Regions from separate parts of the Streptomyces sp. NPDC127108 genome, predicted to be linked through region 2. Evidence: riboswitches for the same ligand, from Rfam matches in the RefSeq annotation. Region 2 holds a riboswitch; each other region holds the start of a gene.
The links. A riboswitch is a leader RNA that binds a small molecule or an ion and turns the genes downstream of it on or off. The one in region 2 is predicted to bind cobalamin.

Region 1 (7,038 bases), on a different contig from region 2:
CCGCCGGGTGAGATCCGCGTCGGCGGCTTCGGCGGGGCCGACGGGCTGGCGGCATGGCTGCGGACGCACCAGGTGGACGCGCTCATCGACGCCACCCATCCTTTCGCCGGGACGATCAGTTTCAACGCGGCCGCCGCTGCCGCCGCCGCCCATGTTCCCCTGCTGGCACTGCGCCGACCGGGCTGGGCGCCCGGCGACGGCGACGACTGGCACCCGGTCGGCTCCCTGACCGAAGCGGCCCTTGCCTTGCCCGGACTGGGGCGGCGCGTCTTCCTCACCACGGGACGCATGGGTCTCGCCGCCTTCGCGGGCCTCGACGACCTGTGGTTCCTGACGCGTTCGGTGGACGCCCCGGAGTCCCCGCACCCCGTGCGGATGCGGGTCCTGCTCGACCGCGGCCCGTTCACCCTCGACGGGGAGCGCGAGCTGATCCGCCGCCACCGCATCGACGTCGTCGTCACGAAGGACAGCGGCGGTGCCGCCACCGCGCCCAAACTCGCGGCCGCCCGCGAGGCGCGGATCCCGGTCGTCGTGGTGCGCCGACCACCGGTTCCGGAGGGAGTCGCGGTGGTCGCCACCCCCGGTCTGGCCGTCACCTGGCTGCGCGAACGCTTCGACCTGCAGGGGTAGTCGACCGGCAGGGGTAGTCGAAGACCGCCCCCGGCTCAGTCCTGCCGGTAGTGGCGGGGCGTCCACACGATCTGCCGTCCGTCGCCCCGCTGCTCCCAGCGGGTCCGGGAGGACCCGACGAGCAGGATCGTGCGCATGTCGACCTCGGCCGGATCGAGATCGATGAGCCGCACGGTGCGTACGCTCTCGGCCGGGCCGCCGACATCACGGGCCAACACCACCGGAGTGTCCGGCGCGCGGTGCTCCAGAAGCACTTCGCGAGCCTTGCCGACCTGCCAGGTCCGGCTGCGGGAACCGGGGTTGTACAGCGCGAGCACCAGGTCCGCCGAGGCGGCCGCCCGCAGCCGTTCCGCGATGACCTCCCACGGCTTGAGCCGGTCCGAGAGCGATATCGCGGCGTAGTCGTGGCCCAGCGGCGCGCCCGCGCGGGCGGCGGCCGCGTTGGCCGCGGTCACCCCGGGCAGCACCCGCACCGGCAGGTCCGCGTACTCCTCCTGCGACGCCACCTCCAGGACGGCCGTCGCCATGGCGAAGACGCCCGGATCGCCGCCGGAGACCACGGCGACGCGTCGGCCGCGCCGGGCCAGGTCCAGGGCGAACTCGGCGCGCTCCGACTCGACCTTGTTGTCGGAGCCGTGGCGCACCTGCCCCGGGCGGACCGGCACCCGGTCCAGGTAGGTGGTGTAGCCGACCAGGTCGTCGGCGGCGGCCAGCACCCCGCGCGTCTCGGGCGTGAGCCACAGCGGCCCGGCGGGTCCGGTGCCGACCACGGCCACCTCGCCGGTGTCCGGGGCGCGTTCGGGCCGCGGTGCGCCGATCCTGCTGGGCAGGACCGCGACCGCGAAGTACGGCACGGAACCGGCGTCGACCGCGGCCAGCTCGTCGACGCGCTCGCCGGTCATGGTGGCGCGCTCGACGTAGTGGGCCTCGGGCAGCCGTCCGGACGCGTCGAAGGCACGGCGCACCGAGGGGAAGGTACGGCCCAGCTTCATCACCACGGCGGCGTCGGTGGCGGCGAGGCGAGCGGTCAGCTCCTCCTCAGGCAGGGTGCCGGGCAGGATGGTCAGCACCTCCTCGCCCTCGGCGAGCGGGGTGCCGAGCCGGGCGGCCGCGGCGCTGACGGAGGTGACTCCGGGGACCACTTCGGTGCGGTAGCGATCGGCGAGGCGCTTGTGCATGTGCATGTACGAGCCGTAGAAGAGCGGGTCGCCCTCGGCCAGTACCGCGACCGTGCGGCCGGCGTCGAGGTGCGCGGCCAGGCGGGCGGCCGCCTCGGCGTAGAAGTCCTCCATGGCGCCCCGGTAGCCGCCGGGGTGGTCCGTGGTCTCCGTCGTGACGGGGTAGACCAGGGCCTCTTCGATGTGGTCGGCGCGGATGTGCTTCGCCGCGATGGACCGCGCGATGGACCGTCCGTGCCGGGCGCTGTGATAGGCGACGACGTCGGCCTCGGCGATGATCTCCACCGCGCGCAGGGTCATCAGGCTCGGATCGCCGGGGCCGAGCCCGACCCCGTACAGGCGACCCGTCTTGTGCTCGCTCACGCTCACTCTTCCTCACTGGCGATCGCGTTGAGGGCGGCCGCCGCGATGGCGCTTCCGCCCCTGCGGCCCCGCACGATCAGATGCTCCAGGCCGGACGGGTGCGCGGCCAGGGCGTCCTTGGACTCCGCGGCACCGACGAATCCGACCGGTACGCCGATGACGGCGGCGGGACGCGGGGCGCCCTCCTCGATCATTTCGAGCAGGCGGAACAGGGCGGTGGGCGCGTTGCCGACGGCGACGACCGCACCCTCCATCCGGTCGCGCCACAGTTCGAGGGCGGCGGCGCTGCGGGTGGTGCCGAGCTCGGCCGCGAGGGCGGGCACCGTCGGGTCGGACAGCGTGCACACCACGTCGTTGTCCGCGGGCAGCCGCTTGCGGGTGACGCCGCTGGCGACCATGGCCACGTCGCACAGGATGGGTGCGCCCGCGCGCAGTGCCTCGCGGGCACGGGCCACCACGTCCGGCGTGAAAGCGAGGTCGCGTACGAGGTCGACCATGCCGCAGGCGTGGATCATCCGGACCGCGACCTGACTCACGTCGGCGGGCAGGTCCGCCAGGTCCGCCTCCGCGCGGATCGTGGCGAAGGACTGGCGGTAGATCGCCGGTCCGTCCTTCTCGTACTCGTGCACGGTGCGTTCGCTCTCTTGATAGGGCATGGAACAGTCAGGTGTCGCGATGTCGTTCATACGGTGTCAGCGGCGGGCCGTGGCCACCGCGGCGGCCAGTGCGCGGGAGCCACCCGGGACGTCCACCGGGCCGTGGCGTTCCCCGTCCCGCGTGAGGGAGATCCGGTGCCCGTCGGGAGTGGCGACCACGTCGACCCACTCACCGCGGGGGTGCCCGCACCGGCGCTCGCACCCGGACCAGTACACGGGCAGCGCCCCCACGGCACCCAACGCGGCCGTCGCCTCGGCCCGCACATCGGCCAGCGACCGCCCACAGCCGGGCCGGCCGATACAGGCTCCCACGCCGGTCCAGGGCGAGTAGGGGCCGCCGATCAGGCCGACGGCGCACAGCGCGTCCAGGAGGTCCGCGGCCTGCCGTTGCCCGACTCCGGGGACGACGACCCCGCGCCACGGGGTCAGCCGCAGCTCGCCGCTTCCCTGGTGGCGAGCGGTGGCCGTCAGGGTCTGCCACTGTGCCGTGCTGACGCGTCCCAAGGGCAGCCCGACGGACAGCGCGGCCTCGTCCGGCGGGCCGGACACCACGCCGAGGGCGGGAGCGCCCGAGCCCTGTGGGCGGGCCGGGCCCGCGGTCACGGTGGTGTCGAGCCCGGCCTGCCGCAGGCGTCCGACGACCGTGCCGAGGAGGGAGTCGGCGTCGCCGGGCAGGTCCGCCACCCGCCAGGCGCCCGAGTCGGCTGCCTCCTCCAGGAAGGTCTCGGCGGCGCTCAGGGCGGCTTGTGGCGCTTGCGCGCCAGGGATCAGAACCGCGCCCTTTGCGGCACCGATCCGCAGGAGCGCGTGATCGTCGCCGCGTGCCAGCAGGGTCACGTCGGCGCCGAGCGCGTCCACGTCGCCGCGGCCGTCGTCGAGCGCGAACAGGAACCGGCCGGACAGCCCGGCGGCCGCGTCGCTGTCGCACAGCAGTCGGTCCAGGGCGAGCAGCCAGCCACGGATGTCCCTCTCCCCCCGGCCGTCGAGCCCGGACAGAGGGGAGGCCACGATGTTCCGGGCCCGCTCGTGACGTGCCGAGGGCAACAGCCCGGAATCGCCAAGGAGCCGGGCCAGTTCGCCCCCGCAGTCCGGACCAAGGCCGCGGAGCTGGACGTTGCCGCGCGAAGTGAGATGCAGCTCACCGTCCCCCAGCCGCCCGGCCGCCTCCTGGAGGGCGTCCGCCTGCGCCACGGTGAGCACACCGCCGGGTACCCGGACACGTGCCAGTGCCCCGTCGTCCGCCCGGTGCAGCCGCAGCGTTCCGGGGCAGGCATCACCGCGGTCCCGGGCAGACGCGTCCCCCGGGACTGGGGGCGGGATGGCCGATGGGAGCATGGCGGCGAGCATAGCGACCCGTCACCACAGGTCCGTAGGCCCCTGGCAGCCAGGTGCCCCTTACTATGCCTACCGACGGGCCGTACGGCCCGTGGTCGCCAAAGACGGCGACAAGGGGAGGAAGCCCGGTGTGATTCCGGCGCGGTCCCGCCACTGTGAGCCCGGTCGTACCGGCAGGGCGAGTCAGGAACTCCCTTCCCCGCACCCTCGGCCTCGTTCGAGCAGGGGAGACCCACTGCGACACCACCCGGGGCGTGGACACCCCGAGGAAGGCCCGACGCCGCATGATCGTGCTCCTGTCGACGTCCGACACCGACCTGCTCAGCGCCCGTGCCGCAAGCGGGCCGGTCGCCTACCGCTACGCGAACCCCTCCCGGCTTCCGCTGCAGGACCTTCCGCAACTCCTCGACGGCGCCGACCTGGTCGTCGTGCGTCTCCTCGGCGGTGTGCGCGCCTGGCAGGACGGCCTCGACCAAGTCCTCGCGACCGGGCGCCCCGTCGTCGTCCTCACCGGCGAACAGGCCCCCGACGCCCAGCTGATGGCAGCGTCGACCGTCCCCATCGGCATCGCCGCCGAGGCCCACGCCTATCTGGCGCACGGCGGCCCCGGCAACCTGGAGCAACTGGCCAGGTTCCTCTCCGACACCGTCCTGCTCACCGGCCACGGCTTCGAACCGCCCGCTCCCGCACCGTCCTGGGGACCGCTGGAGCGTACCGGCCGTCAGGTCGAGGGACCGACCGTCGCGGTGCTCTACTACCGCGCCCACCACATGAGCGGCAACACCGCGTTCATCGAGTCCCTGTGCCGCGCGATCGAGGACGCGGGCGCCCGCCCGCTGCCGCTGTACGTCGCCTCGCTGCGCACCCCCGAACCCGAACTCGTCGACGCGCTGGGCGCCGCCGACGCCATCGTGACCACGGTCCTCGCGGCAGGCGGCACGCGGCCCGCCGAGGCCTCGGCGGGCGGCGACGACGAGTCCTGGGACGCCGGAGCCCTCAGCGGCCTCGACGTACCCATCCTCCAGGCCCTCTGCCTCACCAGCTCGCGCACCGACTGGGAAGGCAACGACGAGGGCGTCTCCCCGCTGGACGCCGCCAGCCAGATCGCGGTCCCCGAGTTCGACGGCCGTCTGATCACCGTGCCGTTCTCGTTCAAGGAGATCGACGAGGACGGACTTCCCGCCTACGTCGCCGACGACGAGCGCGCGGCGCGCGTGGCGGGCGTCGCCGTACGGCACGCGCGGCTGCGCCACATCCCGGCCGCCGACAAGCGGATCGCGCTGGTCCTGTCCGCGTATCCGACGAAGCACTCCCGGATCGGCAACGCGGTCGGCCTCGACACCCCCGCCAGCGCCGTGGCGCTGCTGCGCCGACTCCAGGGCGAGGGCTACGACTTCGGCACCGAGGAGGTGCCCGGCCTCGTGTCCGGTGACGGCGACGAACTGATCCGCGCCCTGATCGAGGCGGGCGGCCACGACCAGGAGTGGCTCACCGAGGAGCAGCTGGCCCGGAACCCGGTCCGGATCCCGGCGGCCGACTACCGCCGCTGGTACGCCACGCTTCCCGCCGAGCTCCGCGCGTCCGTCGAGGAGCACTGGGGTGCCGCGCCCGGCGAGATGTTCGTCGATCGCTCCCGCAACCCGGAGGGCGACATCGTCCTGGCCGCCCTGCGCCGCGGGAACCTGCTCATCCTCATCCAGCCGCCGCGGGGCTTCGGCGAGAACCCGATCGCGATCTACCACGACCCCGATCTGCCGCCCTCGCACCACTACTTGGCCGCGTACCGCTGGATCGCCGCCTCCGCCGACGACAACGGCTTCGGCGCCGACGCGATGATCCACCTCGGCAAGCACGGCAATCTGGAGTGGCTGCCCGGCAAGAACGCGGGGCTCTCCGCCGCCTGTGGCCCCGACGCGGCCCTCGGCGATCTGCCGCTGATCTACCCGTTCCTGGTCAACGACCCGGGCGAGGGCACACAGGCCAAGCGCCGCGTCCACGCCACCCTCGTGGACCATCTCGTACCGCCGATGGCCCGCGCCGACAGCTACGGCGACATCGCGCGCCTCGAACAACTCCTCGACGAGCACGCCCAGATCGCCGCGATGGACCCGGCGAAGCTCCCGGCGATCCGCGCCCAGATCTGGACCCTGATCCAGGCGGCCAAGCTCGACCACGACCTGGGGATCGAGGACCGTCCCGAGGACGAGGGCTTCGACGAGTTCATCATGCATCTCGACGGCTGGCTCTGTGAGATCAAGGACGCCCAGATCCGCGACGGCCTGCACGTCCTCGGCGGCGCCCCGTCCGGCGCCGACCGTGTGAACCTGGTCCTCGCCATCCTGCGCGCCCGCCAGATCTGGGGCGGCACGGCCTCCCTGCCCGGCCTGCGCGAGGCGCTGGGCCTGGACGAGTCGGCGGCCACCCGCACCAGCGCCGACGCGGTCGAGGAGCAGGCCCGCGCGCTGGTCCAGGCGATGGAGGACGCCGACTGGGACCTGGATGCCGTGGCGAAGGTGGCCCACGGGCACCCGCGGGCCGTGGCCGACATCCTCGACTTCGCCGCCCGCGAGGTCGTGCCCCGCCTGGCCGCCACCACCGACGAACTGGACCACGCCGTCCACGCGTTGGAGGGCGGCTTCGTCCCCGCGGGGCCTTCGGGCTCCCCGCTGCGCGGTCTGGTCAACGTCCTGCCGACCGGCCGCAACTTCTACTCCGTCGACCCCAAGGCGGTGCCGTCGCGCCTCGCCTGGGAGACCGGTCAGGCCCTCGCCGACTCGCTCCTGGAGCGCTACCGCACCGACAACGGCGACTGGCCGACCTCGGTCGGCCTTTCCCTGTGGGGTACGAGCGCGATGCGCACCGCCGGTGACGACGTC
Region 2 (7,038 bases):
GATGTCGTAGACGCCCGGTCCCGCCTCGCGCGGGTAGCCGTGCTCGGCCAGTTCGCGGGCGACCTGCATGTGCGAGCGGGCGGCCTCCAGGCTGATGACGTCGGCGTCGAGGTCGTCGATGGCCTGGACGATGTCGCCGAACTCGGCGTAGCACATGTGGGTGTGGATCTGGGTGTCGGGCCGCACCCCGCTGGTGGTGAGGCGGAAGGACTCGGTGGCCCAGTCCAGATAGGCCGGGCGGTCGGCGGCGCGCAGCGGCAGCGTCTCGCGCAGCGCGGGCTCGTCGACCTGGATGACGGAAGTGCCCGCCGCCTCCAGGTCGTCGACCTCGTCGCGCAGGGCGAGGGCCACCTGGCGGGCGGTGTCGCCGAGCGGCTGGTCGTCGCGGACGAAGGACCAGGCGAGCATGGTGACGGGCCCGGTGAGCATGCCCTTGACCGGGCGCTCCGTCAGGGAGTTGGCGTACGACGTCCAGCGCACCGTCATCGGCTCGGGGCGGGAGATGTCACCGGCGAGGACCGGCGGGCGGACGTAGCGGGTGCCGTAGGACTGGACCCATCCGTGCTGGGTGGCCAGATAGCCGGTGAGCTGCTCGGCGAAGTACTGCACCATGTCGTTGCGTTCGGGCTCGCCGTGCACCAGGACGTCGATGCCGGTCTTCTCCTGGAAGGAGATGACCTCGCGGATCTCGTTCTCGATGCGCTGTTCGTACCCGGCGGTGTCGATGCGCCCCGCGCGCAGGTCGGCGCGGGCCGTGCGCAGCTCCGTGGTCTGCGGGAACGAGCCGATGGTGGTCGTGGGAAGCAGCGGCAGGCCGAGGTGGGCGCGCTGGGCGTCGGCCCGCGCGGTGTACGGCTGCGAGCGGCGGCCGTCGGCGTCGGTGACGGCCGCGGCCCTGGCCCGGACGGCCGGGTCGTGGGTGATCGCGGAACCGGCGCGGGAGGCCAGGTCGGCCCGGTTGGCGGCGAGTTCGGCGGCGATGGTGTCGGTGCCCTGCGCGAGGCCCTTGGCCAGGGTGACGATCTCGCCGGTCTTCTGCTGGGCGAACGCGAGCCAGCGCAGGATCTGCGGGTCGATGTCCCGCTCGGCCGCCGCGTCGATCGGGACGTGCAGGAGCGAGCAGGAGGCGGCGACGTCGACCCGGTCGGCGAGGCCCAGGAGCGTCCCCAGGGTGGCCAGGGACTTCTCCAGGTCGTTGATCCAGATGTTGCGGCCGTTGACGACACCGGCGACGAGGCGCTTGCCGGGCAGTCCGCCCACCGCGGCGAGCGCGTCGAGGTTGGCGGCGGCCGCGTCGGTGAAGTCCAGGGCGAGGCCGTCGATCGGGGCCTTCGCCAGGACCGGCAGGGCGTCGCCGAGCCGGTCGAAGTAGGAGGCGACGAGCAGCTTCGGCCGGTCGGTGAGGGCGCCGAGGTCGCGGTAGGCGCGCTCGGCGGCGTTGAGGTCGGCCGGGGTGCGGTCCTGGACCAGGGCGGGCTCGTCGAGCTGCACCCACTCGGCGCCGGCCGCGCGCAGGTCCGCGAGGACCTCGGCGTACACGGGAAGGAGCCGGTCGAGGAGCGTCAGCGGCTCGAAGTCCGCGGCCACGCCGGGCGCGGGCTTGGCGAGCAGCAGATATGTGACGGGGCCGACGAGGACCGGGCGGGCGGCGAGGCCGAGCGCGAGGGCCTCCTTGAGCTCGGCGACCTGCTGGGTGGAGTCGGCGCTGAAGACGGTGTCGGGGCCGAGCTCCGGCACCAGGTAGTGGTAGTTGGTGTCGAACCACTTGGTCATCTCGAGCGGCGCGACGTCCTGGGTGCCGCGGGCCATGGCGAAGTAGCCGTCGAGGGGGTCGGCGGCGACGGCGGAGCGGTGCCGCCGGGGGACGGCGCCGACCATGACACTGGTGTCCAGGACGTGGTCGTAGTACGAGAAGTCACCGGTCGGCACCTCGTGGACACCGGCCGCCGCCAGGCGCTGCCAGGTGGAGCGGCGCAGCTCCTTCGCGGTCTCCCGGAGGGCGTCGGCGGTGACGCGGCCCTTCCAGTACCCCTCGATCGCCTTCTTGAGTTCACGGCCTGCGCCCTGACGGGGGTAGCCGTACACGGTGGCCCGTGCTGCCGCGGCTGCGGACTTCGCTGTCACGGAAATCTCCTTCGCGAGATGACTCCTGAGAATCCCGGGACGGGACACGGACGCGAAGGGATGACGAACGAGACGGACACCACGCACGCCACTGGCAGGGTGTTCCGTCTGGTATGTACGCCGACCCGCCCACGAGGTCACCGGGATGTCCGCACGCGATCGGTCGCGTACGGGCAACGGGCAGGTCTTCGGACTCGCGGGCACGTCTGCCGGGGCAGACACCTACTGGCCGTCGCTTCCCAGGCCCCGTTCATCGGACCCAGTGCGTGTGACGGCGGTCGTTCCCGCTCACCGCTGCGGGGCAGTCCCGGATTCCCACCGGGTTCCCTCTTACGACGCGCCTGCCTGGCGGACAGGGCGAACCAGCTGCACGCGTCAGGTTAGAGGGTGGACGCGCTCCTGGGCAGCGGTGTTCACATTCCGGAACGTGAGATGAGACACGGGCGGGGGCCGTTTGGGCGTGCGCCCGAACGGCCCGGCCCGGCGGACCCTAGTGGAACTGCTCCTCCTCGGTGGAGCCGGCCAGGGCGGTGGTGGAGGAGGCCGGGTTGACCGCGGTGGACACGAGGTCGAAGTAGCCGGTGCCGACCTCGCGCTGGTGCTTGACGGCGGTGAAGCCGTGCTCCTGGGCGGCGAACTCCTTCTCCTGGAGGTCCACGTACGCGGTCATGCCGTGGTCGGCGTAGCCGCGGGCGAGGTCGAACATGCCGTGGTTGAGGGAGTGGAATCCGGCCAGGGTGATGAACTGGAACTTGTAGCCCATGGCGCCCAGTTCGCGCTGGAACTTGGCGATCTGGTCGTCGTCGAGCGCGGCCTTCCAGTTGAAGGACGGCGAGCAGTTGTAGGCCAGCATCTGGTCGGGGTGCTCGGCGTGGATCGCCTCGGCGAACTCGCGGGCCTGGGCGAGGTCGGGGGTGCCGGTCTCGACCCAGATGAGGTCGGCGTACGGGGCGTAGGCGAGTCCGCGCGCGATGACGGGGGCCATGCCGGCCCGGACGCGGTAGAAGCCCTCGGCGGTCCGCTCGCCGGTCACGAACTCGGCGTCGCGCTCGTCGACGTCGCTGGTGAGGAGGTTGGCGGCGAGCGCGTCGGTGCGGGCGACGATCAGGGTCGGCACATCGGCGATGTCGGCCGCCAGGCGGGCCGCGTTGAGGGTGCGGACGTGCTGGGCGGTGGGGACGAGGACCTTGCCGCCGAGGTGGCCGCACTTCTTCTCCGAGGCGAGCTGGTCCTCGTAGTGGATGCCGGCCGCGCCCGCCGCGATCATCGCCTTGGTCAGCTCGAAGGCGTTCAGCGGGCCGCCGAACCCGGCCTCCGCGTCGGCCACGATCGGGGCCAGCCAGTCCACGGCGGAGTCGCCCTCGCTGGTGGCGATCTGGTCGGCGCGCAGCAGCGCGTTGTTGATCCGACGGACCACCTGCGGAACGGAGTTGGCCGGATAGAGCGACTGGTCGGGGTAGGTGTGCCCGGCCTGGTTGGCGTCGGCGGCCACCTGCCAGCCGGACAGGTAGATCGCCTGCAGCCCCGCCTTGACCTGCTGCACCGCCTGCCCGCCGGTCAGCGCGCCGAGGGCGTGCACGTAGTCGAGGTCGTGCAGTTGGCGCCAGAGCCGCTCGGCGCCGCGCCGGGCCAGGGTGTGCTCCTCGCGGACGCTGCCGGAGAGCCGCACGACGTCCGCGGCGCTGTAGGTGCGCTCGATCCCCTGCCACCGCGGGTCGGTCGCCCACCGCCGCGCGAGCTCCTCGGCCGTCGCCGTCGTCGTCCCTGCCTGTGCCATGACCGTCTCCCGGAGATTCGTGAACTGTGCGAACATCTGGCACTGAGTGCCTGACCTATCTGAGGTGCGGCCCGCCGGATCCGTAGGTGGACAGGTGAGCAATGCTGCCGAGTCGGGCGGAGTGGGCCGGGATCTCCGACGTCAGGGCATGAGTTGGTGCCCCGGTTCCGCTTCGCCCGACGGAGTCCGGCGAGCCGCAGTTCGACTGTGGCATCGGCACTCAGTGCCAGCAACCGAGGAGGGGTGCCAACTTCTGCGAATCTTCTCCGGCGGTTCTGCCAACTCTGTTAAGGCCCGTGGGGAGGGTTCGCGTGACTACGATCGCGGGCATGACCGACGGGCCGGACGGGAGCCACGAGTGAGCAAGACGTACGCCGGAGCGCGACTGCGAAGGCTGCGCGAGGAACGCCGTATGAGCCAGGCCGACCTGGCCAGGACCCTCGCCATCTCGCCGAGCTATCTGAACCAGATGGAGCACGACTCCCGCCCGCTCACCGTGCCGGTCCTGCTGCGCCTGACCGAGGCGTTCGGCGTCGACCCGGGCTTCTTCTCCGAACGCGACACGAGCAGGCTGGTCGCCGACCTGCGGGACGCCCTCACCGGCGAGGTCTCCACCGGCCAGGTGTCGGCGTCCGACCTCTCGGACCTCGCCTCCCGCATGCCCGCCGTGGCCACGCTCCTGGTGGACCTCGGCCGCCGCAACCAGCGCCTCACCGAGCAGCTCGCCGAAGCGGCGGAGGGCCGGGGGCCGGGACCGGTGGCGCAGCCGCGCTCCGCCCACGAGGAGATCCGCGAGTTCTTCTACCGGCGCCAGAACTACCTGCACGACGTCGACCTCGCCGCCGAGCAGTTCGCGGAGGAGATAGGCATCCGCCCCGGCGAGGTCGTCCGTGCCCTGTCCGCACGGCTCGGCGAACGCCACGGCGTGCGCCTCGCCGCGGACTCCGACGAGCTCCTGCACCACTACGACCCGGCAGCCCGCGTCCTGCACCTCTCCGGCCGCCTCCGCCCCGGCCAGCAGGCGTTCCGCATGGCCACCCAGCTCGCGCTCCTGGAACACACGGACCAGGTCTCCGCCCTCGCCTCGGAGGACTTCGCGCCGGACTCCGCGGCCTGGCCGCTGGCCCGCATCGGCATCGCCAACTACTTCGCCGCCGCGCTGATCCTGCCCTACCGCCGCTTCCACGCCGCCGCGGAGGAGTTCCGCTACGACATCGAGCGGCTCTGCGACCACTTCGGGCTCGGCTACGAGACGATCTGCCACCGCCTCAGCACCCTGCAGCGGCCCCGGCTGCGCGGCGTGCCCTTCTCCTTCGTCCGGGTCGACCGGGCGGGCAACATGTCCAAACGCCAGTCCGCCACCGCGTTCCACTTCTCCCGCGCGGGCGGCACCTGCCCGCTGTGGAACGTGTACGAGGCGTTCGCCGCGCCCGGCCGCATCCACGTCCAGGTCGCCGCCATGCCGGACGGGCAGCGCTACCTGTGGACCGCCCGCGCGCTCACCCGGCACCGCGGCGGCTGGGGCGAACCCGGCAAGACCTTCGCCATCGGCCTCGGCTGCGAGATCCGCCATGCCTCCCGCCTCGTCTACTCCGACGGCCTCGACCTCGACAACACCTCGGCCGCCGTCCCCATCGGCATGGGCTGCCGCCTCTGCGAACGCACCGACTGCCCCCAACGGGCCGTCCCCCCGCTGGACCGGAGCCTGGCGATCGACGAGAACAGCAGCACCTTCGTGCCCTACCCGGTGGTCAGGGCGCGCCAGGGCCTCGACTGACGGGTCAGGCGCCGCCCGACGACTCCACCGGATACGGCACGTACGTCCGCCGGTCGGGATCGACCGCCAGGCGCCCGCCGGCCGGGGGGCGGGCCCGCTGCGCGCAGTCGCGGCGTTCGCAGAGGCGGCAGCCCAGGCCGATGGGGGTCGCCGCGCGCGGGTCGTCGAGTGCGACGCCCTCGGCGTAGACGAGGCGGTGCGCGTGGCGCAGTTCGCAGCCCAGGGCGACGGCGAACTCGGCGCGCGGCGCATGGTGTCCCGCGCCGCCCCGGGTGACCGTGCGGGCCACCCAGAAGTAGCGCTTGCCGTCGGGCATTTCGGCGACCTGGGTGAGGATCCGGCCGGGGGCGGAGAACGCCTCGTACACCGTCCACAGCGGGCAGGTGCCGCCGAGCCGGGAGAAGTGGAAGTCGGTGGCGGACTGCCGCTTGGAGACGTTCCCGGCGCGGTCCACGCGCAGGAACGAGAAGGGCACCCCGCGCCGCCCGGAACGCTGGAGGGTACTGAGGCGGTGGCAGACCGTCTCGAAGCCGACGCCGAACCGCGCCTGGAGCAGCTCGATGTCGTAGCGCAGCTCCTCGGCGGCGGCGAGGAAGGCCGTGTACGGCATGAGCAGGGCACCGGCGAAGTAGTTCGCGAGGCCGATCCGGGTCAGTGCCGCGGCCTGCGCGGAGGTCGGCCCGGCCGCGCCGACCAGCGTGTCGAGCAGCGGCCCGTACTCCAACAGGGCGATCTGCGTCGCCAGTTGGAACGCGCGCTGGCCCTCGGTCAGCCAGGGCGACAGGAACAGCAGGCGGCTCGTCGCGTCGAAGCGGCGGGCGTCCGCCGCGCGTTCGGGCGCCGCCCGCACCACCGTGACGTGATGGCGGTCGGCCAGACGCCGCCCCAGGATGTCGGTGGCCGAGTGGGCCGACACAAGACCCCACTCCCGCGCCGCGCTCTCCGCCGCGCTGTCGAGCGGTTCGAAGTGGTTGTGGTGGGCGTAGAAGAAGTCGCGCACCTCGTCGTGCGGTTCGGCCGGGGGCAGGGCGACGCCGGGCGCGTCGGCCGAGGCCAGGGCGGCGACCTGCTCGGCGGCGTCACGGTAGCGATGGTGCAGGGCCACCAGGGCGCGGGCCACCTCGGGGTGGTCGCGGGCCACCTCGACGGCCTCCTCCGCGGCGGCGGACACACCGGTGGCCTCGTCGCCGAGGGCGGCCCGCAGATCGGTGGCGAGGCGTTCCTCCGCCGCCTCCGAGAAGAACTCGGGGTCCACGCCGAGCACTTCGGCGATGCGCAGCAGGACCGGGGCGGTCAGCGGACGCTGGCTGTGCTCTATCTGGTTGAGGTAGCTCGTCGAGATGCCGAGCGAGCGGGCCAG
Region 3 (7,038 bases), on a different contig from region 2:
TTGAGGTCGCCGAAGCCGGAGCGCTTCCAGCCGCCGAAGGTGTGGTACGCGACGGGTACCGGGATGGGGACGTTGACGCCGACCATGCCGGTGTCGACGCGGCGGGTGAAGTCGCGGGCGGTGTCGCCGTCGCGGGTGAAGAGCGCGACGCCGTTGCCGTAGGGGTGCTCGGTGGGCAGCCGCAGCGCTTCCTCGTAGTCGGCGGCGCGGACGACGGACAGGACCGGGCCGAAGATCTCCTCCTGGTAGATCCGCATGTCCGGGGTGACGCGGTCGAAGAGCGAGGCGCCCGCGAAGAAGCCGCCCTCGTGCCCGGGCAGCTTGAAGTCCCGGCCGTCGACGACGAGTTCGGCGCCCTCCTCGACGCCGAGGTCGACGTAGGAGCGGACGCGGTCGAGGGCGTCGCGGCTCACCAGGGGGCCGAAGTCGGCCTCGGGGTCGTCGGAGCGGCCGATCCGCAGCGCGCCGATGCGGTCCTTGAGGCGGGCCACCAGGGCGTCGGCGGTGGCCTCGCCGACCGGCACGGCCACGGAGATCGCCATGCAGCGCTCGCCCGCCGAGCCGTAACCGGCGCCGATCAGCGCGTCCACGGCCTGGTCGAGGTCCGCGTCCGGCATCACGATCATGTGGTTCTTGGCGCCGCCGAAGCACTGGGCGCGCTTGCCGTGGGCGGCGGCGGTGGCGTAGATGTGCGCGGCGATCGGCGTGGAGCCGACGAAGCCGAGCGCCTCGACGCGCGGGTCCTCCAGGAGGGTGTCGACGGATTCCTTGCCGCCGTTGACGACGTTCAGGACGCCCGGCGGCAGGCCCGCCTCGAGGAAGAGCTCGGCGAGGCGCAACGGCACGGACGGGTCGCGCTCGGACGGCTTGAGGATGAAGGAGTTGCCGCAGGCGATGGCGGGCGCGGCCTTCCACAGGGGGATCATCGCGGGGAAGTTGAACGGCGTGATGCCCGCGACGACGCCGATGGGGCGGCGCAGCGAGTGCACGTCGATGCCGGTCCCGGCGTTGTCGGTGAACTCGCCCTTGAGCAGGTGCGGGATGCCCGCGGCGAACTCCACGACCTCGAGGCCGCGCTGGAGGTCGCCGTGCGCGTCGGCGACGGTCTTGCCGTGCTCGGCCGACAACATCCGGGCCAGCGACTCGCGTTCGCCCTCGACGATCCGCAGGAACCGCAGCAGGACGCGGGCGCGGCGCTGCGGGTTCCACTCGCCCCACTCGCGCTGCGCCTCGGCCGCGTCGGTGATGGCCGCCTCGGTCTCCGCGCGGTTCGCGAGCGGGACGCGGGCCTGTATCTCGCCGGTGTTCGGGTCGTACACGTCGGCCAGCGCGCCCGATGTTCCCGGGATGTGCTTGCCGCCGATGAAGTGGGTCAGTTCACGGACCATGGGGGCCTGCTCTTTCGTCAGGTGGGATCCGGGGACGGGCGCGTCCGACCGGCCGTCGGCGGCGTGCGCGGGCATGCCGGATCGACGGACGGAAGAAGGGGACGCGAACGGCCGGGGGCCGTCAGACAGCGGGGGTTGTCGCTCGCATCGCCGGATCACCAGGGTCGTGGGTGCACACCGGGGCCATGCGTGTCTGCTCCATCCTCGTGGACAACACGGAACACCCCACGGCCGGTATCCTGACTCCCGGATCAGCGCCCGTTCTCCCGCCTTCCCAACGGACTTCTCCGTCAGTGGCGTTGTCTCACGCGAGAACGCACTCCCCGGTCACAGTGGCGGGACCGTGCCGGATTCACACCGGCTTCCCTGCACCGCGGGCTTGTCCACGAACATATACTTGGACGTCCTAGTAAGTCCACACCCGACTGCGCGACCGGCAGGGTTCCGTCATCATCTGACGGTCCGCCACCTCCGCGCGCGACCCGCCGACGCGCCCCCTTGTTTCGTGTACATGACACGCGCAGACTCGTTCCTGCCACGGGACTCGGATGCGGGGGACACAGTGGAACGACTGGGAACGACGGACCCGGAGGAAGTCGGGCAGTACCGGACCATCGCGGAGCTGGGCCGGGGCGGTATGGGACGCGTACTGCTCGGCAGCGCGCCGGACGGCACCCTCGTGGCGCTGAAGCAGGTGCACCAGGAACTCGTCGAGGACGACGGTTTCCGGGCCCGGTTCCGCCGCGAGGTGGACGCCTCCCGCAAGGTGTCCGGGGCGTACACCTCGGCGGTGATCGACGCCGACGCCGACGCGCCGGAACCGTGGCTGACGTCGGAGTTCGTGCCGGGCCCCTCCCTCCAGGAAGCGGTGACGGCCGTCGGCACCCTGCCGGAGGAGGCAGTGCTGCGCATGGCCGTGGGGCTGGCCTCCGCCCTGCGCGACATCCACCGGGCGGGCCTGGTGCACCGGGACCTCAAACCGTCCAACGTGCTCCTCGCCGACGACGGCCCGCGGGTCATCGACTTCGGCGTCGCGCGGGCGACCGACGGCGAGGGCACCACGGAACTCACCCGTTCGGGCTGGCTGGTCGGCTCCCCCGGCTTCATGTCCCCGGAGCAGGCCGAGGGGCTGCCGCCCGGCCCGGCCGGCGATGTGTTCTCCCTGGGCACGGTGCTGGTCATGGCCTGCACGGGCACCTGCCCGTTCGTCGGCCCCTCCGTCCCGCAGACCCTGTACAACGTGGTGCACACGGAGCCCGACCTCAGCGGGCTCCCGGCCAGGATCCGCCCCGTCGTCGCCCGCTGCCTGGCCAAGGACCCGAACGACCGGCCGACCCCGGCCCAGCTCCTCGACGGCCTCGGGCAGCTCACCCCGGCGGCGCGCCCCTGGCCCCTGGAAGTGCACGAGCTGATCGCCGCGCAACAGGCCGAGATCGCCCGGCTCCGGGAGGAGCTGGCCCGCAGGGAAGCCGAACAGGAGGCCGCGGCCCCCGCGACGGAGTCCCCGGCCGGTCCGGGGCACCCCGCCCCGCCGTCCGATTCCGCCCCGTCCCCCCGGAAGTGGCCGCTCGCCGTGGGAGCGCTCGTCGCGGCGACCGTGGGGGCCGTCCTCGTCACCCTCCTCTTCGACCCCGGGGGCGACAGCGACACGGACACCACTTCCCGGCCGCCGCGAGCCACCCCCACGGTCCAGGAGTCGGCCACCGTCCCGGCCTCGGAGCGGCCTCGGCAATCGGCCGGGGCATCGGCCACGCCGCCCGCCCCCGAACCCTCGGAGGCCGCCGAGCCCTCGCCCCGGGTGCCGACGACGGCCGAGGCCCGGCCCAGCACGCGCCCCGCGGCGATCGTCACCTGTGGGGGCAAGCCGCTGTCCAGACCCGCCATGTTCGTCCTGGCGTGCGGCGACGGCGGGATCGGGCTGAAGAAGCTGAAGTGGTCGGACTGGGGCGAGCCCACCGCTCGCGGCACCGGCCAGGGGTGGGAGCGCGTCTGCGAGCCCACGTGCGCGAACGGCCGGGAGGCCGCGTACCCGGCGACGGTGATCCTCACCGGCCTGACCGGAGGACGCTACACGCTCATGCAGGTCAGAGCCCCGCAGTCCCCCGGCGACCGGGTCGTCGACTACACCCTCGATCCGTACGGGCCGACGCGGCGCCTCTGACCGTCCGCGCGCTCCGGCTTCGCCAATCCCTCAGGACTCCCGTGGCCGGTCCGCCCCTCAGGACCCCCATGCCGTGAACGCGCCCCAGTGCACGGCGGACGCGAAGGGGCGCTCGCCGCCCTCCGCCCGCGCGGCGTAGGGCTCGATCAGGGCCGCCAGATGGGGGTGGGAGTCCGTGTACCGGGTGAGGTCGTCCCACGTCAGCCGACGCAGCCAGCGGCGCGCACGGCGAAGCGCCGGCACCGGGGCCTCGCTGCTTGCGAGGCGTTCGTAGAACCGGGTCATCAGCACGGCGGTCGCGAGGTCGTCCACGAGCCACAGGCTGGTCACCGCGCAGGCCGCCCCCGCCTGGAGGAACCCGGCCGGGAGGCCGAGGAACTCGTCGGGGGCGTCGAGGATCGCGTAGTGGCCGGACTGGCAGGCGCTGGCCACCGTAAGGCGGCAGCCGGGCAGTTGGTGCCGGACGAGCGCGTCCATGTCGAGCCTGCCGTCGGCGAGCGCGAGCGAGCCGCCCTCGAACCCGGCGCTCCCGTGACAGCTCAGGTGCAGGTACGAGGCCTCGGCGAGGTGCGAGAGCACCCAGTCGACGGTGGCCTCGTCCCCCACCGCGCAGCTCGCCTCGCCCCAGGACGCGAACAGGGCGCGGATCTCGGCGAGTTCGGTCCGGCTGCCCGGCAGTGAACCGTCGGGGTCGGTGACGGCCACCAGGTGCGGCGGCCCCTCCGGCGGGCGTCCGGAGCGGGCGCGGGTGGCCGCGTAGACGCTCGCGGACGGGGAGACGGTCAGGGTGCCGACGTCGTCGAGCACCTCGTCCGTGCCGGACCCGAGCGGCACGGCGTGCAGCGGTACGAGTCCCAGGAGGCCGGTCGGCACCACGACGGCCTCGCCCCGTGGGTCCTCGGCGAGGAGCCGCGCCAGAGGCCGCACGAGCGGCTCCAGGGCGAGGAGGCGGTCCAGGGCCTCCGGGAGCCTGCGGCGGTAGGTCAGCCGCGGGGCCTGCTGAACGAGCCACAGGCCCGGGGTGTCGTCGTCCGGGTTGTCCAGGTCCATCATCAGGAGCCGGGTCACGGTGATGCTGGTGACCTCGGGGACGGTCACCGCCCGCACGGCGGACCCGTCGGCGGGGACCGTCAGGACATAGCTGCCCCAGGGGGCATTGACCAGGTAGGCGAGCGGCAGTCCGCCCGCGGCGCGGACGATGTCCCGCAGTTCGGTGGTGCGCAGGAAGTCCTCGAAGCCGGGGATGCCCCGGATCTCGTCGACGACGGTGCGCACGGCGCGTTCGGCCTCGGCCTGTTCCCGCACGGCGGGGGCGAGCCCGCCCGGCGTCATGTCCGACGCGTGCGTGACGGCGGACGCGTAGCGTGTCCGCGCGACGCGGTAACGGTCCGCCATGACGGAGTCGACGCGTTCGAGTGCCGCCAGGTCCACCGCACCCCGGCCGGTCACCACCGACAGCTCGCAGGCCAGTCCGCGCTCCAGCGCTTCGACGGCCCGCTCGGGGGCACCGGCCCGCGCCAGCAGGAAGGCGGTCCAGCGGGCAAGCCGGTCGACCTGGACCAGTACGCCGCGGCGGCTCGCGGCCGTGACCTGGGCGTCGAAGAGCGCGTTCACTGCCGTCTGCATGTCCGAGGCCACGTCGGCGGCCTCCTGCCAGCGCTCCGCCTCGGCGTGGGAGTTGAGCAGCTCGCGGGCGATGCTGAGGTGCAGGGTCGGTGCGACCGCGGGCGGTGTCGCGGCGAGCGCGTCCTGGCGCAGCCGGATGCTCCCGGCGTTGTCCGGGCCGTCGATGTGGTCGCCCGCCTGGGCCAGCAGCCAGGCGATGCGACCGGTGTTGAGGAGGCCGGGTCGCGCCCTGCTCAGGTCGAGCGCCGCGGTGGCCGCCGCCCGGGCACCGTGCGCGTCGACGGGGTCGGCGGAGAGCAGCAGGTGGGCCAGGTTGCACTGCATCTGCGCCCACAGGAGGGGGTCGTCGTCCGGGTCGAGATGGTGGAGGGCGTCGCGGTAGCACCGCTCGGCCCGGCCCGCGTCGTCCGGTCCGTCGCGGCGGGAGAGCAGCAGGCCCAGATTGACCAGGGAGTAGGCCCAGTCGACCGGGGAGCGCTCCGGGGACCGTTCCTCCAGTCCGGCCGTGATGCGGTCAATGCCGAGGGTGAGGTCGGTGGCGTCGCCCCCGGGCCGTTCGGCGAGGAGCAGTCCGTAGTTGGTCTGGACGAGGGCCCAGTGCTCGGGGTGCTCGCTCCGGTCCAGGGCGCTCGCGCGGGCCAGCAGGTCGCGGGCCGCCTCCCACACCTCGAGCTGGTCGCCGTCGTCGCGGAAGTAGTGGGCGTTGGCGAGGTTGTTGGCGACCTCCGCCCAGGGCAGGGTGCCCTCGGTCAGTCGGCTCAGGGCGTGTTCGAGGACGTGCACGGCCTCGGTGACGTCGGCTTCGAGTCCGGCGCGGACGGCGTCCACGAGGCGTTCGCCGAGCCGGGCGGCCAGGACGGTCTCCATGTCCTCCTCGCCGAGGTCGGCGGCGAGCTGAAGGGCCTCGCGGGCCACCGGAACGGTCTCCGGGCCTTCGGTTTCCAGGGCCCGGGTGTACAGGTCCTGCAGTCGAGCCCGCAGTTCGGCGCCGAATCGGCCCAGGGACGTGAAGTAGTGGTCCACCGCCGTCTCGTGCGGCGTCCGGCCGTCGCTCAGCTCGTCCAGGAGCAGCTGCCGTCGTTCCAGGATCGAGGCGAGCGGCGTCCCGGCGGCGGCGTGCAGTTCGGCACGGCCCGCGTCGCGCACCGCCGTGTCAGCGGTCAACTCCGGGTACGTACGGAGGAGTTCGGCGAACCCCTCGGGCGGGGTGGCCAGCACGGCGCCCAGCAGTTCGACGATCCGGGTCTCGGCGCGCTCCTCGGCGAGATAACCGAGGAAGCTCCGGTAGTTGTCGGCGGTGGACGTCCCGTCGTTCGGCAGCGCGCGGCAGGCCGCCTCGGGGTCCGTCAGGTCCCGGTCGAGGTCGCGGGCCAGGACCACCGAAAGCAGTCTGCGCGGCAGGGGGATCGCCCGCCCGGCGAAACCGTCGCCCTCAAAGGCACCGGCCTCCTGCGCCTCTTCGAGGAGGGCGACCCCGGAGTCACCGGGGCCGCCCCGGAGCTCCGCCATCGGGAGGGCGATCAGCAGCGGCGCCGTGACGCCGGGCCGCAGGACGAGGAGCGGCGCGTCGTCGACGTACGCCCTCGCCCCGCACTCCGGACAGTCCACCCACGACACGCCCGGACCGGGGGCGTCGAGGATGTCGGCGCGCTCCCGGGCGTCCATGACACGCCACGCCGGAGCGGTCCGCTCCCGGGCGCACTCCTCGCAGCGCCAGCTGTAGGGCATCCGAACCGAGACCGTCACGCTCGCCCCCGTGGTGTTGTACGTCGGCCGCCGTCGAGCCGCCCCCGGCTTCCGGCGAGGACTACTTCCCGCCGCTGAGCCGGGAGAGCAGGGCCGTGAAGACACGGCCCAGCGCCG
Region 4 (7,038 bases), on a different contig from region 2:
CTGATGGCGCAGCGCGGCCGCGTTCCCGAAGCCGGCGCGGCCCGCGATCGCGTCCACCGTCTCGTCCGTCGCCTCCAGCAACTCCTGGGCGTGAAGCAGGCGTTGCCGCAGCAACCAGCGGTAGGGCGTCGTGCCCGTCTCCTGCTGGAAGCGACGCGCGAACGTACGCGGCGACATATGGGCGCGGGCGGCGAGCTGGTCGACGGTCAGCTCCCGGTCGAGGTGGCGCTCCATCCACGCGAGCACCTCGCCGACGGTGTCGCAGCGGGTGCGGGGCAGCGGCCGCTCGATGTACTGGGCCTGGCCGCCGTCGCGGTGCGGCGGGACGATCATCCGGCGCGCGATGGCGTTGGCGACCTCCATGCCGTTCTCCCTGCGGACGAGGTGCAGGCAGGCGTCGATGCCCGCGGCGGTGCCCGCGGAGGTGATGACCGGGTCCGCGTCGACGTACAGCACGTCCGGTTCGACGATCGCGCGCGGATGGCGCCGCTTGAGCTCCTCGGCGTGCCGCCAGTGCACGGCGCACCGCCGCCCGTCGAGCAGTCCGGCGGCGCCGAGCACGAAGACGCCCGTGCAGACGCTCAGCACCCGGGTGCCCCGGTCGGCGGCGCGGCGCAGCGCTTCGAGCAGGTCGGGCGGGAACTGTCTGGTCACGTAGGAGTCGCCGGCCGGGATGGTGATGAGGTCGGCCTCTTCGAGGCGGTCCAGGCCGTGCGCGGTGGTGATCGAGTACCCGGCGTGGGTGGAGAGCACGGGGCCCTCGGCGGAGGCGACCGCGAAGTCGTACACCGGCAGCCCCTCGTCGCTGCGGTCGAGGCCGAACACCTCGCACACGACGCCGAGCTCGAAGGGATGCACACCGTCGAGCACGACGGCGGCCACGTTGTTCAGCATCCTGCCAGTGTGCCGTAGGGCTGGCAGGAAATCGAGGTTGTGCGACAGTCCTGCCACTGCCGACGGAGGACGGCCGGCGCGAGAGTGGATGTCATGAACGCACACGACGCACTCAACACGCTGGCCGTCCTCGGAGTCTTCCTGCTCATGGCGCTGCCCTCGCTGATCGGCCACGCGCACGACCGGCGGATCGACCGCCAGCTGCGCGAGGCCGAGCGAGGGCAGCAACAGCTCTCAAGCCGGAGCCCGGCCCAGGACCCGGTGCGGAGCCCGACCCGGGGTCCGGTTCAGGACCTGACTCAGAACTCGTCGTCGAAGGAGACCGAACCCTCCACGGCGACCTGGTACGCCGACGGGCGCCGCTCGAAGAAGTTGGTCAGTTCCTGAACGCCCTGCAGCTCCATGAACGAGAACGGGTTCTCGGAGCCGTAGACCGGCGCGAAGCCGAGGCGCTGGAGGCGCTGGTCGGCGACGCACTGCAGGTACTCGCGCATCGACTCGGTGTTCATGCCGGGCAGGCCGTCACCGCACAGGTCGCGCGCGAACTGCAGCTCGGCGTCGACCGCCTCCTTCAGCATGTCCGTGACCTGCTGCTGCAGCTGGTCGTCGAACAGCTCCGGCTCCTCCTTGCGGACGGTGTCCACGACCTCGAAGGCGAAGCTCATGTGCATCGTCTCGTCGCGGAACACCCAGTTGGTGCCGGTCGCGAGGCCGTGCAGCAGACCGCGGCTGCGCAGCCAGTAGACGTACGCGAAGGCACCGTAGAAGAACAGGCCCTCGATGCACGCCGCGAAGCAGATCAGGTTCAGCACGAACCGGCGCCGGTCGGCCTGGGACTCCAGGCGGTCCAGCTTCTCCACCGAGTCCATCCACTTGAAGCAGAACTCGGCCTTCTCCCGGATGGACGGGATGTTCTCCACGGCCGCGAAGGCGGCGGCGCGGTCGTCCGGGTCGGGGAGATAGGTGTCGAGCAGCGTCAGATAGAACTGGACGTGCACGGCCTCCTCGAACAGCTGCCGGCTCAGGTAGAGCCGCGCCTCGGGGGAGTTGATGTGCTTGTACAGCGTGAGCACGAGGTTGTTCGCCACGATCGAGTCGCCGGTCGCGAAGAACGCGACCAGACGGCCGATCAGGTGCTGCTCCTCGGGCGTGAGCTTGGCCAGGTCGGCCACGTCCGAGTGGAGGTCGACCTCCTCGACGGTCCAGGTGTTCTTGATCGCGTCGCGGTAGCGCTCGTAGAAGTCCGGGTAGCGCATGGGGCGGAGCGTCAGCTCGAAGCCCGGGTCGAGCAGGTTCTTCTCACCAGTCGTCGTGGTGGTGTGGTTCGCGGACTGGGACATTACTGGCAGGCCTCGCAGGACTCGGGGTTTTCCAGGGAGCAGGCGATCGCCTCGGGGTCGGTCACCTGCTGGGGGACGGGGGCAGCGGCGGCGGCCTGGCCGGACGCCGCGCGGGCGATGCGCGTCGCCGGGCGCGAGCGCAGGTAGTACGTGGTCTTCAGACCGCGCTGCCAGGCGTAGGCGTACATCGAGGAGAGCTTGCCGATGGTGGGCGTCTCCAGGAACAGGTTCAGGGACTGCGCCTGGTCCAGGAACGGCGTGCGGTCGGCGGCCATGTCGATGAGGCCGCGCTGGGGGATCTCCCAGGCCGTGCGGTACAGGTCGCGGACGTCCTGGGGAACCCAGGTGAAGCCCTGCACCGAGCCGTTGGACTCGCGCAGCGCCTCCCGGGTCTGCGCGTCCCACACGCCGAGCCGCTTCAGCTCCTGCACCAGGTAGGAGTTGACCTGGAGGAACTCACCGGACAGGGTCTCGCGCTTGAAGAGGTTGGAGACCTGCGGCTCGATGCACTCGTACACGCCCGCGATGGACGCGATGGTGGCGGTCGGCGCGATGGCGAGAAGGAGCGAGTTGCGCATGCCCGTCTCGCCGATACGTTCCCGCAGCGCCGCCCACCGGTCGGGCCAGGTCAGCTCGACGTCGTAGTGGTCGGGGTGCAGGACGCCGCGCGCGGTGCGGGTCTTCTCCCAGGCGGGGAGCGGGCCGTTCCTCTCGGCGAGGTCGGCGGACGCCTCGTACGAAGCGAGCATGATGCGCTCGGCGATCCGGGTGGAGAGGGCGCGCGCCTCGGGCGAGTCGAACGGCAGCTTCAGCTGGAAGAAGACGTCCTGGAGGCCCATCGCGCCCAGGCCCACGGGCCGCCACTTGGCGTTGGAGCGCCCGGCCTGCTCGGTCGGGTAGAAGTTGATGTCCACGACGCGGTCGAGGAAGGTGACGGCCGTGCGCACGGTGGCGTCGAGCCGCTCCCAGTCGATGTCGCCGCTCGCCGTGTCGACGAACGCGCCCAGGTTCACCGAACCCAGGTTGCACACGGCCGTCTCACCGTCGTCCGTGACCTCCAGGATCTCCGTGCAGAGGTTGGAGGAGTGGACGGTGTGGCCCGGCTCGGCGGTCTGGTTGGCGGTGCGGTTGGCGGTGTCCTTGAAGGTCATCCAGCCGTTGCCGGTCTGCGCGAGGGTGCGCATCATGCGGCCGTACAGCTCACGGGCGGGGATGGTCTTCTGCGCGAGACCGGCCGCCTCCGCCTTCTTGTACGCGGCGTCGAACTCCTCGCCCCACAGGTCGACGAGCTCGGGCACGTCGGCGGGGGAGAACAGCGACCACGCCTGGTCGGCGGCCACGCGGCGCATGAACTCGTCGGGGATCCAGTGCGCCAGGTTCAGGTTGTGGGTGCGCCGGGCGTCCTCGCCGGTGTTGTCCCGCAGCTCCAGGAACTCCTCGATGTCGGAGTGCCAGGTCTCCAGGTAGACCGCGGCGGCGCCCTTGCGGCGGCCGCCCTGGTTCACGGCGGCGACGGAGGCGTCGAGCGTCTTCAGGAACGGCACGATGCCGTTGGAGTGCCCGTTGGTGCCGCGGATCAGGGAGCCGCGCGAGCGGATGCGGGAGTACGAGAGCCCGATGCCGCCGGCGTGCTTGGAGAGCCGCGCGACCTGGTGGTAGCGGTCGTAGATGGAGTCCAGCTCGTCGAGCGGCGAGTCGAGGAGGTAGCAGGACGACATCTGCGGGTGCCGGGTGCCGGAGTTGAAGAGCGTCGGCGAGGACGGCAGGTAGTCCAGACGGCTCATCAGGCGGTAGAGCGCGGCGACCTCGTCCAGGGCGCGCTCGGAGGCGTCCTCGGCGAGACCGGCGGCCACGCGCAGCATGAAGTGCTGCGGGGTCTCGACGACCTTGCGGGTGATCGGGTGCCGGAGCAGGTAGCGGCTGTGCAGGGTGCGCAGGCCGAAGTAGCCGAAGCGGCGGTCGGCGCCGTCGGCGAGCGCGGCGTCCACGAGGCCGTCGAGGGCTTCCGCGTGCAGGGTGGTGAACTCGGCGGTGCGGTCCGCGATCAGGCCCTCGCGGTGGCCGACGGCGACGGACTGGGAGAACGACGTGACGCCCTGCGAGGCGGCTTCCTCGCGGATACCGATGGTCAGGAGCCGGGCCGCGAGCTGGGAGTACGCGGGGTCCTCGGAGATGAGCCCGGCGGCCGCCTCGGTCGCCAGCTCCCGCAGCTCCACCTCGTCGGCCTTGGCCGAGCGGCCGCGCAGCGCGGCGGCGGCGACCCGGCCGGGGTCGGCGTCGGGGAGGTCGGCGGTGAGGTCGGTCAGGACGCGCAGCAGGGCGGTCCCCGGTCCGTCGGTGGTCTGCGCGGCCTGCTCGGCCTCGGCCTGCTTGCCGGCCTGCGCCGACTTCTGGGCCTGCGCTGACGCGGGTTCGGCGGGCGCGATGGTCACGTGGTGCTCTCCCTCGCTCGGCTCTGGGCCTTCGAGGGGGCGGGACGGCACGGACGCGCCCGCGCAGGGGCGACTCCGCGTCCACCAACCCATTCCGCGAGGCCCGGACGTCTCTGGCACCGGGACCGGACGGTCCAGGTGCGCTGTCGGCAGGTCGTCGGACTCACCGGCGCATGTTGCGGGCGCGAGCGCACAAATGCGTACCAGTACACCGTTGCGGGACAGTTCCGGACTTGCACCGGATTCCCCTGCGGCGACAGCGAGGACGAGCATACATCTTGTGCTGGCTTTCGGTGCCACCCCTAGATGTTGTGTCGGAGGGTAGCGGCGTTGTCGCGGGACGGGGCGCCCTGAACCTCAACTCGGGGGCGGGGCGTGGCATTCCAAGGGCGCGTCCGGTTGCCGCCCGGGGCCCGCTCGGAGGTGGCCGAGGCCCCGCTCAGAGGCCGCCCAGGCCCCGCTCGGCCGTCACTGCGGCGCCGTTCAGCCGCCCGCGCCCGGCGGGTCCTGGGGTGCGCCGTCGCCGTCGCGTGGGATGTCGCCGCGCTCCACCGGCGCGGCGGGGGAGGTCTTCTTCGGCAGTACGGCGTCCAGCTCGGCCGCGTCCGCGCGATGGGCCTTCTCGGCGGCGGCGCGCAGGGTGTCGCGGTCCACGAGGCCGGGGTCGGCGGAGAGCTGGATGCGCAGGCCGTGCTCGGAGCGGGCGTACTCGTGCCAGGAGCCGGACGCGTCGGTGCTGCCGGACGAGCCGGGGCCCGGCGTGCGGTACCAGCCCTTGCCGTCCTTCTCGCAGCGCTTCGCGGGCGGGTAGAGGCCTCGGCAGGACTTGTCGTCGACGGTGCCCCGCTCCACGCCGACCTTGATCTGTGCGCCCCCCTCCTTCGCCACGTACACCGCCTGGAAGCCGTCGTCCCCGAGGACGCCCACGGACTGCTCCGCCAGTGTGAACCCGTCGGCCTCGGTCACGTACACGTGCGCCGTCCGGGTCTGGGCGGCGCGGGCGCGGTCCTCCAGCTCGGCGCGGGAGGGCGTCGATCCGGCGGCGGAGCCCGGGTGCTCGGAGCCGCAGCCGGTGAGGGCCAGGGGCGCGAGCAGCAGCAGGGCGGCGGGGAGCAGGAGGCGAGGGCGCGGCATGGGCCCATTCTTTCGTACGCCGGTTCGGGGCCGGAGGCGGCACGGCGAAGGCCGCCGCGTCCCGAACGGAACGCGGCGGCCTCCAGGGTGGGCGGGAGCCCGGGACGTCAGTGCCCGGCGCCCACCTTCGGCAGTTCCACCGCCACGCCCTTGTCGCCGGCGTCCGCGGTGTAGTCCTCCGGGGACGTCTCGTCGACGCCGTCGGGGGCGCCCACGGCCTTCAGGACGAAGGTGAGGACGACGGTCACGACGACGTTCAGGACGAAGGCCGTCAGGCCGATGTAGCCGATCTCACCGATGCCCGGGATCTCCTTGGACGAGCCGCCGAAGTGCTTCTGCGTCGGCGAGGCGACCCCGTACGCGGCGACCGTCCCGTAGACCATGCCGACCGCCCATCCGGCGAGCAGCGCCCACCGGTGGAACCAGCGCGTGAACAGGCCGCCGACGAGCGCGGGCATGGTCTGCAGGATCCAGATGCCACCGAGCAGCTGGAAGTTGATGGCGACGGTCTTGTCCATGGTGAGGACGAAGGCGAGCGCGCCCACCTTCACCAGGAGCGAGACCAGCTTGGAGACCTTCGTCTCCTGGGCGGGTGTCGCGTCGGGCCTGATGAAGTCCTTGTAGATGTTGCGGGTGAAGAGATTCGCGGCCGCGATGGACATGATGGCGGCCGGGACGAGCGCGCCGATGCCGATGGCCGCGAAGGCGACGCCCGTGAACCAGTCCGGGAACATGTCCTCGAACAGCTGCGGGATCGCCAACTGCCCGTTCTCGACCTTCACCCCGGCCGCGATCGCCATGAACCCGAGCAGCGCGAGCAGTCCGAGCATCAGCGAGTACAGCGGCAGGATGGTGGTGTTGCGGCGGATCACGTCGCGGCTGCGCGAGGAGAGCGTCGCGGTGATCGAGTGCGGGTACATGAAGAGGGCGAGCGCGGAGCCGAGGGCCAGGGTCGCGTACGTCCAGGTGCCCGCTTCGCCCGGCACGAGGGAGCCGACGGGTTTGCCGGTGGCCTCGTTCGTCGCGGAGAACTTCTCGTTGGCCGCGCTGAAGATGTCGTCGAACCCGCCGAGCTTGATCGGGATGTAGATGATGGCCACCACGATCACGATGTAGATCAGGGTGTCCTTCACGAACGCGATCAGCGCGGGCGCCCGCAGACCGGACGAGTAGGTGTACGCGGCCAGCACGCCGAAGGCGATGAGCAGCGGCAGGTCCTTGATGAACCAGTTGGTGTC

Region 1: linked by a shared signal. The riboswitch ahead of cobN (cobaltochelatase subunit CobN) and the one ahead of metE (5-methyltetrahydropteroyltriglutamate--homocysteine S-methyltransferase) in region 2 are both predicted to bind cobalamin.
Region 3: linked by a shared signal. The riboswitch ahead of ACFVHO_RS24480 (CoA-acylating methylmalonate-semialdehyde dehydrogenase) and the one ahead of metE (5-methyltetrahydropteroyltriglutamate--homocysteine S-methyltransferase) in region 2 are both predicted to bind cobalamin.
Region 4: linked by a shared signal. The riboswitch ahead of ACFVHO_RS29465 (ribonucleoside-diphosphate reductase subunit alpha) and the one ahead of metE (5-methyltetrahydropteroyltriglutamate--homocysteine S-methyltransferase) in region 2 are both predicted to bind cobalamin.

Annotation. Positions count from the first base shown of each region.
Region 1 is NZ_JBHXTE010000015.1:37,172-44,209, reverse strand. It holds gene ACFVHO_RS14715 (cobalt-precorrin-6A reductase) at 1-630, shown strand, start outside; gene ACFVHO_RS14710 (precorrin-2 C(20)-methyltransferase) at 666-2,177, opposite strand; gene ACFVHO_RS14705 (precorrin-8X methylmutase) at 2,174-2,800, opposite strand; gene ACFVHO_RS14700 (precorrin-3B synthase) at 2,864-4,174, opposite strand; cobalamin riboswitch at 4,238-4,379, shown strand; gene cobN (cobaltochelatase subunit CobN) at 4,447-7,038, shown strand, end outside.
Region 2 is NZ_JBHXTE010000086.1:238-7,275, forward strand. It holds gene metE (5-methyltetrahydropteroyltriglutamate--homocysteine S-methyltransferase) at 1-2,124, opposite strand, end outside; cobalamin riboswitch at 2,286-2,506, opposite strand; gene aceA (isocitrate lyase) at 2,615-3,901, opposite strand; gene ACFVHO_RS39830 (short-chain fatty acyl-CoA regulator family protein) at 4,260-5,678, shown strand; gene ACFVHO_RS39835 (short-chain fatty acyl-CoA regulator family protein) at 5,683-7,038, opposite strand, start outside.
Region 3 is NZ_JBHXTE010000029.1:46,799-53,836, forward strand. It holds gene ACFVHO_RS24480 (CoA-acylating methylmalonate-semialdehyde dehydrogenase) at 1-1,388, opposite strand, end outside; cobalamin riboswitch at 1,600-1,779, opposite strand; gene ACFVHO_RS24485 (protein kinase) at 1,951-3,549, shown strand; gene ACFVHO_RS24490 (CHAT domain-containing protein) at 3,607-6,921, opposite strand; gene ACFVHO_RS24495 (hypothetical protein) at 6,983-7,038, opposite strand, start outside.
Region 4 is NZ_JBHXTE010000040.1:18,784-25,821, forward strand. It holds gene ACFVHO_RS29450 (helix-turn-helix domain-containing protein) at 1-894, opposite strand, end outside; gene ACFVHO_RS29455 (hypothetical protein) at 988-1,281, shown strand; gene ACFVHO_RS29460 (ribonucleotide-diphosphate reductase subunit beta) at 1,194-2,234, opposite strand; gene ACFVHO_RS29465 (ribonucleoside-diphosphate reductase subunit alpha) at 2,234-4,666, opposite strand; cobalamin riboswitch at 4,797-4,956, opposite strand; gene ACFVHO_RS29470 (hypothetical protein) at 5,150-5,800, opposite strand; gene mctP (monocarboxylate uptake permease MctP) at 5,908-7,038, opposite strand, start outside.